One region of the Rhizobium sp. IY2 genome, then DNA from elsewhere that is predicted to be linked to it. Evidence: riboswitches for the same ligand, from Rfam matches in the RefSeq annotation. Region 1 holds a riboswitch; each other region holds the start of a gene.
What was found. A riboswitch is a leader RNA that binds a small molecule or an ion and turns the genes downstream of it on or off. The one in region 1 is predicted to bind cobalamin.
Positions count from the first base shown of each region.

Region 2: another riboswitch for cobalamin. It lies ahead of nrdH (glutaredoxin-like protein NrdH); the one in region 1 lies ahead of bluB (5,6-dimethylbenzimidazole synthase).
Region 3: another riboswitch for cobalamin. It lies ahead of ACMUVN_RS20910 (CbtB domain-containing protein); the one in region 1 lies ahead of bluB (5,6-dimethylbenzimidazole synthase).
Region 4: another riboswitch for cobalamin. It lies ahead of cobU (bifunctional adenosylcobinamide kinase/adenosylcobinamide-phosphate guanylyltransferase); the one in region 1 lies ahead of bluB (5,6-dimethylbenzimidazole synthase).

Region 1 covers NZ_JBLKNU010000001.1:1,073,644-1,077,014, forward strand. The annotation lists gene ACMUVN_RS05265 (methyl-accepting chemotaxis protein) at 1-110, opposite strand, end outside; gene ACMUVN_RS05270 (DHA2 family efflux MFS transporter permease subunit) at 342-1,745, opposite strand; cobalamin riboswitch at 1,942-2,130, shown strand; gene bluB (5,6-dimethylbenzimidazole synthase) at 2,171-2,860, shown strand; gene ACMUVN_RS05280 (DUF2865 domain-containing protein) at 2,864-3,371, opposite strand, start outside.
Region 2 covers NZ_JBLKNU010000023.1:20,386-23,756, forward strand. The annotation lists gene ACMUVN_RS32735 (heavy metal translocating P-type ATPase) at 1-1,055, shown strand, start outside; cobalamin riboswitch at 1,295-1,521, shown strand; gene nrdH (glutaredoxin-like protein NrdH) at 1,802-2,023, shown strand; gene nrdI (class Ib ribonucleoside-diphosphate reductase assembly flavoprotein NrdI) at 2,037-2,441, shown strand; gene nrdE (class 1b ribonucleoside-diphosphate reductase subunit alpha) at 2,420-3,371, shown strand, end outside.
Region 3 covers NZ_JBLKNU010000006.1:328,203-331,573, reverse strand. The annotation lists gene ACMUVN_RS20925 (sulfite oxidase-like oxidoreductase) at 1-154, shown strand, start outside; gene ACMUVN_RS20920 (hypothetical protein) at 139-771, opposite strand; gene ACMUVN_RS20915 (CbtA family protein) at 821-1,567, opposite strand; gene ACMUVN_RS20910 (CbtB domain-containing protein) at 1,681-1,890, opposite strand; adenosylcobalamin (AdoCbl) riboswitch at 1,904-2,046, opposite strand; gene ACMUVN_RS20905 (histidine phosphatase family protein) at 2,135-2,689, shown strand; gene ACMUVN_RS20900 (putative bifunctional diguanylate cyclase/phosphodiesterase) at 3,233-3,371, shown strand, end outside.
Region 4 covers NZ_JBLKNU010000001.1:911,349-914,719, forward strand. The annotation lists gene ACMUVN_RS04455 (chloride channel protein) at 1-984, opposite strand, end outside; cobalamin riboswitch at 1,243-1,639, shown strand; gene cobU (bifunctional adenosylcobinamide kinase/adenosylcobinamide-phosphate guanylyltransferase) at 1,861-2,370, shown strand; gene cobW (cobalamin biosynthesis protein CobW) at 2,375-3,371, shown strand, end outside.

The DNA.
Region 1 (3,371 bases):
TCGTACATCCATGTGTAGGTAGCAAAGGCGGAAATGCCGCACAGATTGACGGCCACGATAATCGCCGCCAGCTTGGCTGTCAGAGGCATCGTTTTCAAAAATTGGAACATTCCGCGGGGGCCTAGAATTGCGGCTCAGTCGGACATGTTCCCGACCGGCGTATCAATACGGGCATCCACGCTGACGGTCACATCACGAGCGCTCATGCCCATGTCCTGATAGCGACCCAAAACGCGCAAACGCAGTGTGTATTTGATGTGTGAATAAATCATAAAGTAGAAAGGGATGCCGGAGCACACGCGTGTGATTTCGCTATCACGCCCGCTGGTGATCTGCCGCGATCAGCTGTTTTCCGCGATCGCCTCTTCAGGCTCCGTCTGCCGGTGTTTGCGGCGGCGCGTCGTCAGTTCCGCGCCGGCATCGCGCGGCAGGCGCAGGAAGGTGATGCAGGCGAGCGCCGAAATCGCCGAGACGCTGAAGAAGGCGACGTGGAAATCCGAGACCAGCAGCCGGCCGCTATGGAAGCTGCTCGAAATTTCGAGGATGCCGCCGGCGATCGCCACACCCATTGCCATGGAGATACGCTGGGCAACGGCATTGATCGCGGTTGCCTGGCTGCTGTCGGCGGCGTCGACATCGCCGAAGGCCATGGCGTTGACGCCCGAGAAAGCCATGGAGCGGAACAGGCCGCCGATCAGCAGGCAGGCCATGATCAGGAACAGCGGGGTTTCGGCGGTGAACAGGCCGTTGATGCCGAGGAAGATCGCCGCCAGCAAGGTGGTGATTGATATGACGGTGCGGAAGCCGAAGGCATTGAAGGTGCGCGAGGCGGCGAATTTCGAGCCCATGGAGCCGAGTGCGCTGACGAAGGTGACCGAGCCCGACTGCAACGGCGTCAGGCCGAAGCCGAGCTGCAGCATCAGCGGCATCAGGAAGGGCAGCGCGCCGAGCCCCATGCGGAAATTCGAGGCGCCGAGGATCGCCGCCCGGAACATCGGGTAGCGGAACATCTTCGGATCGAGAAGCGGATAGGGCGCGCGGCGAGCATGCAGGAGGTAGAGGAGACCGGAAAGGATGCCGATCGCAACCGTGACATAACCGTAGATGACGGGCACGGCCGGCAGGCTGATCACCGAGACGCCGAAGACGAAGCCGGAGAAACCGAGGCCGCAGAGGAAGAAGCCCGGGAAATCCATCGGCCGCGGGCTGCGCGGCTCGACCGCCGGCAGGAAACGGGTGACGAGGATGATGCCGAGCACGCCGATCGGGACGTTGATCCAGAAGATCCAGTGCCAGGTGAGATAGGTGGTGAGGAAACCGCCGATCGGCGGCCCCAAGATCGGGCCGATCAAGGCGGGAATGGTGAGCCAGGCCATGGCGTCGACGAGTTCGTGGCGTGGCGTTCCCCGGACCAAAAGCAGGCGGCTGACCGGCGTCATCATCGAGCCGCCGGCGCCTTGGACCAGCCGTGAGATGACGAAGGCCGTGATCGAGTTGGAGAAAGCGCAGGCGACCGAGCCGATCATGAAGACGAAGATCGCCATGCGGAAGATGTTGCGCGCACCGAACCGATCGGACATCCAGCCGCTGATCGGGATGAAGATCGCCAGTGCCACGAGATAGCTGGTGACGGCGAGCTTCAGCGCGATCGGCGAGGTGCCGATATCGGCTGCGATCGCCGGCAGGCTGGTGGCGATCACGGTCGAATCCATCTGTTCCATGAACAGGGCGACCGCAAGGATCATGGGCGTGAGGCGGGGCACGGGCAACCGGGATGCTGCGAGGGACTGTATCGTCCATACGCCTTCGGTGGTGATAAGGCCATAGAAACTATGGATGAAGGAGCTTGTCGAGCCGCTTCAAACCGACGCGGGAGGGTGCGTGGCTCAACGTGGTTCCCGACTGCGACCTCGGGCCGGCTTGCCGTCGCCGCGCTTTCCTGAAATAGATGCGCCGTCAGGTGCCCGCCATCAACGCGGGAGAATCGGGAATCCGGTGCAAGGCCGGAACGTGCCCAACGCTGTAAGGCCGACGCTTGCCGCTTCATCTCGCCACTGGCTTCTCGCCGGGAAGGCTGCGGCAGACGGATGACGCCGAGTCAGAAGACCGGCCTGGCAAGATTGACCGATCCGCGCGGACGGCGGGCGGTTGCGTTGTTGGGGATTTGACGATGCGACCCTTTGATGAGGATGCCCTTTCGGCGGCGTCCGGTTTTTCCTTGGCCGAGCGCGAGGCCGTCTATCACGCGATCAAGACGCGGCGCGACGTTCGCAGCCAGTTCCTGCCCGACCCCTTGCCTGACGATGTCGTGGAGCGGCTGCTGACGGCCGCCCATCATGCGCCCTCCGTCGGCTTCATGCAGCCGTGGAATTTCATTCTGGTGAAAAGTGCCGCGGTCCGGGCGCGCGTCCAGGACGCCTTTGTGAAGGCCAATGAGGAGGCGGCGCTGATGTTTACCGGCGAGCGGCGGCAGGCATACCGCTCCCTCAAGCTCGAAGGCATCACCGAGGCACCGCTCGGCATATGCGTGACCTGCGACCCCACCCGCAGCGGCAGCGTGGTGCTGGGGCGCACCCACAATCCCAGGATGGATAGCTATTCCACAGTCTGCGCCATCCAGAATCTCTGGCTTGCGGCGCGGGCGGAAGGGGTCGGCATCGGCTGGGTCAGCATTTTTCGCGAAGGCGATCTGAAAAGCATTCTCGGCATACCCGAGCATATCGAGGTGGTCGCTTGGCTCTGTGCCGGTTTCGTCGATCGGCTTTATGACGAGCCGGAACTGTCCGTCAAAGGCTGGCGGCAGCGTCTGCCGCTCCAAGAGCTCGTCTTCCATGACGGGTGGGGACGCAACGACCCGTAGCAATCACTGCTGTTGAGGCTGCGGCCCCGGTGTTGCCGGATTGGCGAGGTCTATCGAGCCTTGATCACCGGCAAGGAATTGCGGGCCGACCTGGCGGACCTTGTTCTGCACGGGATCGTAGGGGCGCTCCGGGACGGATGGTTGCGGTGGGGCTGCGGCAGCATCCTTCGCCGTGGGATTGGTGCGGATGGTGGTGATCGAACCTTGTTGCGGCGGTTCGCTTGACGGCTGCTTGCCGCGCATCTCATCGTAGTAGGCGGTGAGATTGCAGGCGCAGGAGGACTTTTCCCCCGGCGTGCGGTTCTTGTAGGCAAAGGCGTTTTTCATGGCGCTGTAGGGCGTGCCCGTTGCGACCGAGATCATGTTCGAGGCTTCGGTGCTCGTCACGTCACGATAGAACAGCTCGGTCTCGATACCCGGGCACATCTTGGCGCACGTCTGGGCGTCGCGGCCGAAATCGACCGAAGTGGCGTTCGAGCTGATCGGGAAGAAGCCGCCGTCGCAGGTGCGC
Region 2 (3,371 bases), on a different contig from region 1:
TGCTGATCGGCTGCCCCTGCGCGCTTGTCATCTCGACGCCGGCGGCAATCGCCGCTGCGCTTTCGGCGGGGGCGCGGCGCGGGCTGCTGATGAAGGGCGGCGCGGTGCTGGAAACGCTCGGCAAGGTGACGATGGTCGCCTTCGACAAGACAGGCACGCTGACCGAGGGCAGGCCACAGGTGACCGACATCATTTCCTTCGGATTGAAGGAGGCGCAGGTGTTGTCGCGCGCGGCGGTGCTGGAGCAGGGATCCAGCCATCCCTTGGCCCTGGCTATCCTCAACCGCGCCAAGGCGGACGGCGTTCCCGTGCCGCCAGCCTTTGAGCTGGAAGCGCTGCCGGGCAAGGGTGTCAGCGGCAAGGTCGGCGGCGAGACGCTGGACCTGTTGTCGCCGCCGGCTGCCCGTGCGCTCGGGGCGCTCAGCGCGGAGCAGGATGCACGCATCACGGCGCTCAACGACGAGGGCAAGAGCGTATCGGTGCTGCTTGTCAACGGTATCGCGGCCGGCCTGATCGCCATGCGCGACGAGCCGCGCGAGGATGCCGAGGCCGGGCTCGCTAGCCTCAAATCGGCAGGCGTCAAGGCGATGATGCTGACGGGCGACAACAAGCGGACGGCGGCAGCCGTGGCCGGCATGCTCGGCATCGACTGGCTCGGGGAGATGATGCCTGAGGACAAGCAGCGTGTCGTCGGCGAATTGAAGCGCCAGGGCTTGATCGTCGCCAAGGTCGGCGACGGCATCAACGATGCTCCGGCGCTGGCCGCTGCCGATATCGGCATCGCCATGGGCGGCGGCACCGATGTGGCACTGGAGACCGCGGATGCCGCCGTGCTGCACGGACGCGTCGGCGACGTGGCGCGGATGATCGAACTTTCCAAACGCACGATGGGCAACATCCTGCAGAACATCAGCATCGCGCTGGGGCTGAAGGCGGTGTTCCTGGTGACGACGATCATGGGCATTACCGGGCTCTGGCCGGCGATCCTCGCCGATACCGGTGCCACCGTGCTGGTGACGATCAACGCGCTGCGGCTGCTTCGGATAAAGATATAAGCATTCCCCGACTTCATCCTCCGGCGCCCGTCACCGGCGGGATGTCCCATCGACGATTCGGGCCTGATCTCGAACCGAAATCTTTGGACCGGTCATAGGTCGGCTCCCCTCGTGGGGCTTCTCCACAGCCTGCTGTCTTTAAGCTTTGGTTATCCATGTTCTTCACAGGAATGTAGCGATTTCAAACCTGTCGTAACGCAATGCACAAACCATCCGTTGACGCGAATTTGGATTGGCGTACTATATCTAGTGTTCGAGGTTCCATCGATTCGTAGGGAGCGATGGCTAAGACGGGAATACGGTGCGTTTCGCCATGACGGCGCAACAACGCCGGAGCTGCCCCCGCAACTGTGAGCGGAGAGCAACTGTCCGATTTCAGGTCACTGAGGCATGAGGCCTTGGGAAGGCTGGGGCAGGGTGCTTTGACCCGTGAGCCAGGAGACCTGCCTCGAACAAAACGTCCACGGGCGGGGTGTCCGGAAGGTCGCGTTTGCATGGCTGCGGGGATCTCCGCATCGCGTTGCGCAGGCCCGAACCTCCGCCCCTGAAACCTTCGCATTGAGCCACTTCGGGGTGAAGTCATGTCAGTATCTCAATTCAGGCCGCCACCCGCGCAATATAAAGGGCACGTCGCGCCCGGCGGCTGAACGAGCCGCATAGCTGCAAAATACAGAGCCTTTTCGACGGATATCGAGAGATTTCCGATCGATGTCCTGCGTCCCAATCGCGTCGTCACGAGGAATACTATGACCATTACCGTCTACAGCAAGCCTGCCTGCGTCCAGTGCACTGCCACCTACCGCGCCCTCGACCGTCTGGGTGTCGATTATGACATCGTCGATATCTCGCAGGATGCCGAAGCGCTCGATCGGGTCCGCAGCCTCGGCTACATGCAGGCGCCTGTCGTCATCGCCGGCGAGCAGCACTGGGCGGGCTTCCGCCCCGACATGATCAGCGCGCTCTCCTGAGTGAGGACAAGCGGTGGGGTTGATCGTCTATTATTCCAGCCGATCCGAAAATACCCATCGGTTTGTCGCCAAGCTCGGACTGCGCGCGGCGCGCATTCCGACCGGTGGCGTTGACGCGTTCCATATCCACGAACCCTTCGTGCTTGTTGTGCCGACTTATAGCGGCGACGGCGGCAAGGGTGCCGTTCCCAAGCAGGTGATCCGTTTCTTGAACGATGCGGAAAACCGAGGACACATCCGCGGCGTGATCGCCGCGGGCAACAGCAATTTCGGCGAGACATACGGGCTCGCCGGCGACGTGGTCTCGCGGAAATGCCTGGTGCCGTATCTCTACAGGTTCGAGCTCATGGGCACGGAAGACGACGTCGCCAACGTCAAACACGGGATGGAACGATTTTGGACACGGGAACAACTCTGACGCGGGATGCGGGCGCAAAACCGCATAACACTTTTGCTCATCCCGCCGGCGAACGCCCTTTGAAAGCGGCGGAAACGCTCGACTATCACGCGCTGAACGCCATGCTGAACCTCTATGACGAGGATGGGCGGATCCAGCTCGACAAGGATCGTTTGGCGGCCAAGCAGTATTTCCTGCAGCATGTGAACCAGAACACGGTGTTCTTTCACAATCTGAGGGAAAAGCTCGATTACCTCGTGACCGAGGGTTATTACGAGCAGGAGGTTCTCGACCAGTATTCCTTCAATTTCGTGCGAGACCTGTTCGACCAGGCCTATGCCAGGAAATTCCGTTTCCCGACCTTCCTCGGCGCCTTCAAATATTACACCAGCTATACGCTGAAGACCTTCGACGGAAAGCGCTATCTCGAGCGCTACGAGGACCGCATCTGCATGGTGGCGCTGGCGCTTGCGCGCGGCGACGAGGGCCTTGCCCGCGACATGGTGGACGAGATCATTTCCGGCCGTTTCCAGCCGGCGACGCCGACCTTCCTCAATGCCGGCAAGAAGCAGCGCGGAGAGCTGGTTTCCTGCTTCCTGCTGCGCGTCGAGGACAATATGGAATCGATCGGCCGGTCGATCAATTCGGCGCTGCAATTGTCGAAGCGCGGCGGCGGCGTGGCGCTGTCGCTGACCAATATCCGCGAGGCCGGCGCGCCGATCAAGCAGATCGAGAACCAGTCGTCGGGCATCATCCCGGTGATGAAGCTGCTCGAAGACAGCTTCTCCTATGCCAACCAGCTCGGGGCGCGGCAGGGCGCGGGTGCGGTCTATCTCAACGCCCATCACCCCGATATCATGCGTTTCCTCGATACCAAGCGTGAAAATGCCGACGAGAAAATCCGCATCAAGACGCTGTCGCTCGGCGTCGTCGTGCCCGACATCACCTTCG
Region 3 (3,371 bases), on a different contig from region 1:
GCGCCTGGTCGTGCCGCATCTTTATTTCTGGAAAAGCGCCAAATGGCTGCGCCGCATCGAGCTGATGCCCGACGACGAGGCTGGCTTCTGGGAAAAGAACGGCTACCATATCTACGGCGATCCATGGCGCGAGCAGCGCTATTCCGACGATTGAGCCTTCGGCCGCAGGAAGTGGCGAAGCCCAAAAAAACCAAGGCCGAACAATGCAGCGAGCCCGGTCAGCGACGCCATGCTGGCTGGATGAAGTGGCACCTTGCCCCAGTGTGGCTTGATGACATCGGCGGTGTTGAAGGCCTCGCCGCTGAACCGGCAGGTGACGAGCGCAAGGCCGCGCCGCGTCATGTCGGCGTCGACGGCGGAAATGATTTCATTCGCGGCAGCCCTCTCTTGCGGCATCTCGCGCATCGACAGCAAGACCGCCTTGGCCGCCGCGAGATAGGCATGGGCGCATTCGTTGAACGGGCTTTCCTCGTCCGTCACGCTGCCCGGCACCCGGCCCCAGAGACAATAGGAATACTGGATCTCGGCATAGTTCAGGACGCGGCGGAACGGCTCGTTGGTATCGACGGCACGGGAAGCAAGGTCGATGATCCCACTGCGATAGTCTGCAATCACCGCCATCTCGCCATGGGAAATTTCCGGAATATCCAGTCCGGTATGGCTGCCGCCGCCGCTAGGGCTATGGGCAAGAGCGCTTCCAGCAACCACACAAAAAAAGACGGCGGTGGCAAACGCCGTCGACACGAGTGGTATGGTTCTGCTGCTTGTCATGGCCGCCCGAAAAGTTCAGGGCGCCGGCAAGCGGCGCCCTTCGATGCGTTCAGTGAAATGCCGTTGCCGGCCGGCCGCGTTGCCCGTCCTTAACGGCAAGCCGCTTTTCCGCCAGCACTCCGAAGGCAAGGCCCAAGGTTGTCCAGAGGATCACATGCATGCCGAGCGAAGTCGTGCGGAACCGCCAGAGGACCATCGCCGAGAAGTTCTCCGGCACCTCGTTGATCGGCGGCAGCAGATAGAGCACGACGCCGATGAAGACGAGATAAGCGATTCCGGCGATGATCGCGCCATTCCAGAGACCGAAACGCCCCGCGAGGCGGCGCGACAGCGCCACCGCGGCAATCAGCGCGGCGAGCGAGACGACGATCATCAGGAAGAACAGTTCGGTCCTGACGCCGATCGTATCGGGATTGCCCACCGCCGGCGGGTTGGCCGGATACTTGATACCGGGAACGAGGACGATCGCCACGAAGGCGGCAATGGCGATGACGGCCGAGGTGCCGCGCGCCGAAAGGCTGCTGAAACGGCCGTGCACGAAAGCGAAGGCGAGAGCGAAGAGCCCGCCAACGGCAACGCTGTAGGCCATGACGCCGGTGAAAAGGCCGAGACCGGCCTGCGTGGCGCGGCTGACGATTTCAGGTTCGGCAGCTTCACCGGCCGCCTGGGCACTCGCCTCCTCGAAGGCGATCGCCGCATCGACCAGCGGCTCGCCGAAGATATGCGCAAAAGCGAAAACGAGGATGCCAGCAATCAGGCCCGCGAGCATGCCGCGAAGCAGAAGATTTCCAACCATGTCAGGAACTCCCCTAAAGCATGTCGCGCAAAAGTGTGCAGCGATTTTGCGATAACGACATGCGAAAACAAAGACCTAAAGTGAGGCGCGAATCTGAAAGATCGCGACGCGCTTTAGTGGCAGGGAAAGCCGAGGAGATGACGGCCGTCATGCACGAATTCGTGCACATACATCCCGTTGAACAGCGCCATCGCGCCTTCCTCGGTGCCGACAAAATAGAGAACGATGAGCATCAGCAGGCCACCGAAGATCGCCCATGGCAGGATCTCTCCCAGGGGGATCGGCGCCGGTGCCGCGACGGGCGCAAAAGTGGTGTCAGACATGTATTCCTCCGGGAATGACGCGTTCAGTCGAAAGAGTGCTTGTGCAGTAGGGTCTGACTTCCAGCGCGAAGAGCTTTCGACACGCTGGTCACAGTGGCGCGACCGCGCCGGATTTCCACCGGCTTCCAAACCCGCAACAGCACGGTTATATCTGCACGCCGAAGAGACTGTCAACGAAACTTCACAAGCCGGCCGAGGGCCGTCCTGCGCCGCTACAGCCGCACTCCGGGAGATCAGAACGACCGTGAATACGCGCCTCACCTGGATCTGCCACGGCGCGACGATGGCGAGCCGCAAGGCCCTGTTCCCGCTCGACGAACCGCTGGAAGGCAAGGCGGCGGAAGAAGCCGACAGGATGGCCGCCCTGCCCCGCGCCGATCGCGTTGCCACGAGCCCCGCTTTGCGCGCCCGCCAGACTGTTGACGCGCTCCGCCTCCAAGCCCGGATCGATCCGGCGCTTCGCGACTGCGACCATGGCCGCTGGGCCGGCAGATCGATCGCCGCGATAGAGGCGGAAGAGCCTGAGAACCTCATGGCCTGGATGAGCGATCCGGAAGCGGCCCCGCATGGCGGCGAGAGCCTTCTTGATTTGAGAACACGCGTCGCCGACTGGATGGAGAGCGAATCCGCCCTCGGCGGCCATGTGATCGCCGTCAGTCACGCAGCCGTCATCCGGGCGGCGGTCGCCCATGTGCTTCAGGCGCCGCTCTCCTCTTTCTGGCTGAGCGACATCGAGCCGCTCGCCGTCATTCGCATGACCAGCAATGGACGACGCTGGTCTCTGCGCTTCCAGCATTAGAGCGCCGTGCGTCCTTTCGGACGCACAAGGACGCTCGACACTTTCAATCCTCGCATCGCGCTGTCCGAAAATCGATTCCGATTTTCGGACCGATGCTTTAGCGAGTCCTGATCATATCCAGCCTTACACAAGCAAATCGCGTCATCTCTGTTGAACCCGGTTTCGCGGGGACTACTTCCTTATCCCAAGGAGATGGAAGAATGACATATGATTGGAGTGGGGAGCGCACGCGGCGCCTGCGTTTGATGCGTGTCGCCACAGTCACAGTTCTGGTCGGTCTCATCGTCAGCGTCCCGCTGCTGATCGTCACCGCCTGAAGCACGAAAAAGGGCGAGCGATGCCATGGCACGCTCGCCTTCGTTTTTTCCGCACCTGCCATTCTGCCAACCACGAAGAGGGCTCGCTCGGCGTTTTCCTCTGGCGCCAACGGTCCCTCGACGGCACATCAGGAGGCTGCCGCCTCCGATAATTCGCCTTCTGGTTTCAACGAACATTTCAGACTTTCGTGCTACTTCCGCGAAGGGTGGAGATGGAGAAGGCGCAGTGCCGGTATTTTTCCAGAGCAGGGCCGGAAGGCAATGTGTTTCGATCGTCGGGTTCGGGATTACTCTCTGGCTCCTCTGCACCCTGTTGCAGCTTGACGACAGCCTTGTCTACTTCATGACCGGTTTCGGCGAGTACG
Region 4 (3,371 bases), 160 kb from region 1:
GAGACCGATCAGTGTCGGGATCGCCACCTCGCGGGAGAGGTTGAGATGCAGCGCGCCGTGGCCGGCCGAGAGCACCTGCGGCGAGATCATCGCCAAGAGCCCGACGATGACGCCACCGAGCGCCGGGCAGAAGGGTGGGGCGATCGAACTCTTGCGCGCCAGTTCCTCGACGAAGGAGACGCCCTGCATGATCAGGATACCGATGCCGGCGCAGAAGGCGCCGAGCAGCAGCGCCGGGATATAATCGGCCGGCACGACCGAGCCGAAGCTGCCGATATCGATGGTGAAATCACCATCGGCAAGCAGCCTTGCGACAAGGGTGGAAATGAGAGCTGAGACGACGACGGGTGTCAGCGACACGATCGTATAGGTGCCGATGATCAGCTCGAAGGCATAGAAGGCGCCGGTCAGCGGCGCGTTGAAGGCGGCGGCGATGGCGCCCGCCGCGCCGCAGCCGACGAGGATGCGCAGGTCGGAGCGGCGAAGCTGCAGCTTCAGGCCGAATTTCGAGGCAAGGCCGGCGGCAAGCTGGGTATAGCCGGCCTCCAGTCCGACCGAGGCGCCGAACCCGTTGGAGATCAGGTTCTGGACGGCAACGATGATGCTGTCGGTCAAGGATAGACGGCCGCCATGCAGCGCATTGGCTTCGATCGGGTCGACCATCGGCTTCTTGCGCCGTTTCGCCAGCACCAGGAGCAACAGGCCGAGCAGAGCGCCGCCGATTACGGGCGCGGTGAGCAGCAGCATCTTGTTCTCGATCTCGGATGAGCTCAGCCGCTCGCTATCGGCGATGCCGAAGACCAGCTGATGCAGCTCACTGGAGACGTAGCTCATACCGGTGACGGCGAGACCCGAGATGATGCCGACGACGGCGCCCGCCAGTGACAGGCCGACCTCGCTGCGGCGGGTCAGCGCCCGCAGGCGGCCCGGATCGAAGAAAACACGCAGCGCCCGGAAACGGCGCCGATCCAATTTCATAAGCATGGCTAGACAACTAGGCGGGGAGAGGCCCGGTCAAGGGCGGAGATGGTCGCGCAGTCCGCTTGCGACGCAATTGCGGCGAAAAGCCGGCGCCCGGGACAAATATTTATGACGTAAGCCTCTGATAAATGACGATATTTTAGGTAGACTAAGTCGTGTTGATAGGGTTGGGCCATCTGCTCGGAAGCTGACCGGCCGTCAAGGCCGGTTGACTTCACACCCCGGCTTGCCTAACCATCCCTCAACGGATGGTCGCCCGACCATCCTGACATAACGGATGGTTCCGGATCGGTGTTGCGCCCTTCCGGATGAAAAGGGAATGTGAAGGGGCGGACCCAAACCGGGCGCCTTCATCACAGCCGACCCCGCGACTGTAGAGCGGTCAGGGTCTTCCATCCGGCACCGAGCCCCTCCGGCCGGCGGCTTGCAATCATGCAAGCGGGCGGGGTGGGCAACATGCCGGAAAAGCCACTGGAGATGCATGGTGATCAACCGGGGTCGGACGCCTCTAAATCTACGAATCGTCCACCTTTTCACCAATGCAGCCGGGAAGGCGAGGATGATCCGCCGGCACGATCAGGGCGACCGGTTTCCGGTCTGCCCCGATCGCGGCCGATAACCGCGAGCCAGGAGACCTGCCATTACGTGCCGGGCCAGAAGCCCACACCTGGGCACTACGCCCGTTGCCAGCACGGAGGTTGTCTTGGCTGAACGATTGAATTCAGCGCGGCCTGGTGCGGCGCTCGCGACGCCTCCAAGCAGCCCTGCAAGAGGAGTGCTTTCGGCCGGTTATGTCGAATACTCGGTCCCCCCAGCAGTCGAAAAAGGTGCACTCGGAACAAGCCACGGCTACGCACCCTCCCTGAGGAGCGTCTGAGCATGACCACCATCTTCATCCTCGGCGGCGCGCGCTCCGGCAAATCCCGCTTCGCCGAAGCTCTCGTCACCGCGACCGGCCTCGACCGCCACTACCTTGCCACCGGCCGGGCCTGGGACGAGGAGATGCAGGCGCGTATCACTCAGCACAAGGCCGACCGCGGTCCGTCCTGGACGACGCATGAGGAGCCGCTCGATCTCGTCGGCAAGCTTGGCGCCATCGACGGCGAGGGACGCATCGTGCTGATCGACTGCCTGACGCTCTGGGTCACCAATCTGATGATGGAGGAGCGCGACATGGCGGCGGAATTTGCAGCGCTCGCCGATTTCCTGGCCGCCGCGAAGGCGCGGCTCGTTTTCGTTTCCAACGAGGTCGGCCTCGGCATCGTGCCTAACAATCGCATGGCGCGGGATTTCCGCGATCATGCCGGCCGGCTGCACCAATCGATCGCGGCGAAGGCCGCCGAAGTCTATTTCATCGCGGCAGGCCTGCCGCTGAAAATGAAGGGTTAAGTTCATGAACCAGCAGAAAATTCCTGCAACCGTCATCACCGGCTTCCTCGGCGCCGGCAAGACCACGATGATCCGCAACCTGCTCACCAATGCCGGCGGCAAGAAGATCGCGCTCATCATCAACGAATTCGGCGATCTCGGTGTCGACGGTGACGTGCTGAAGGGCTGCGGCGCGGAGAATTGCACCGAGGACGACATCATCGAACTCACCAATGGTTGCATCTGCTGCACTGTCGCCGACGATTTCATTCCGACGATGACGAAGCTGCTCGAGCGCGAACAGCGGCCCGACCACATCGTCATCGAAACCTCGGGCCTCGCCCTGCCGCAGCCGCTGGTCGCCGCTTTCAACTGGCCCGATATCCGCACGCAAGTGACCGTCGACGGCGTCATCACGGTGGTCGATAGCGCCGCCGTTGCCGCCGGCCGGTTCGCCGACGACCATGATGCCGTCGATGCGCGCCGCGCCGAGGATGAATCGCTCGATCACGAAAGCCCGATCGAGGAGCTGTTCGAGGATCAGCTCACCTGCGCCGATCTCATCGTGCTCAACAAGACCGACCTGATCGACGCGGCAGGTCTTATCAGGGTGCGCGACGAGGTTGCCTCCCGCACGGTGCGCAAACCCGCGATCATCGAGGCGAAGAACGGCGAAGTCTCGGCCGGCATCCTGCTCGGCCTTGGTATCGGCACCGAGGACGATGTCGCCAATCGCAAGTCGCATCATGAGCTGGAGCATGAAGACGGCGCGCCGCACGACCACGACGAGTTCGACAGCTTCGTCGTCGATCTCGGACCCGTTGCCGATCCCGCCGGCTTCGTCGAGAAGCTGAAGGCGATCATATCAACCCATGACGTGCTGCGCCTCAAGGGCTTCGTCGATATCGCCGGCAAGCCGATGCGCCTGCAGCTCCAGGCCGTCGGCAGCCGCATCGATCATTATTTCGACCGCGCCTGGGCTCCAGGCGAAAAGCGCACGACGCGCCTCGTCGTCATCGGCC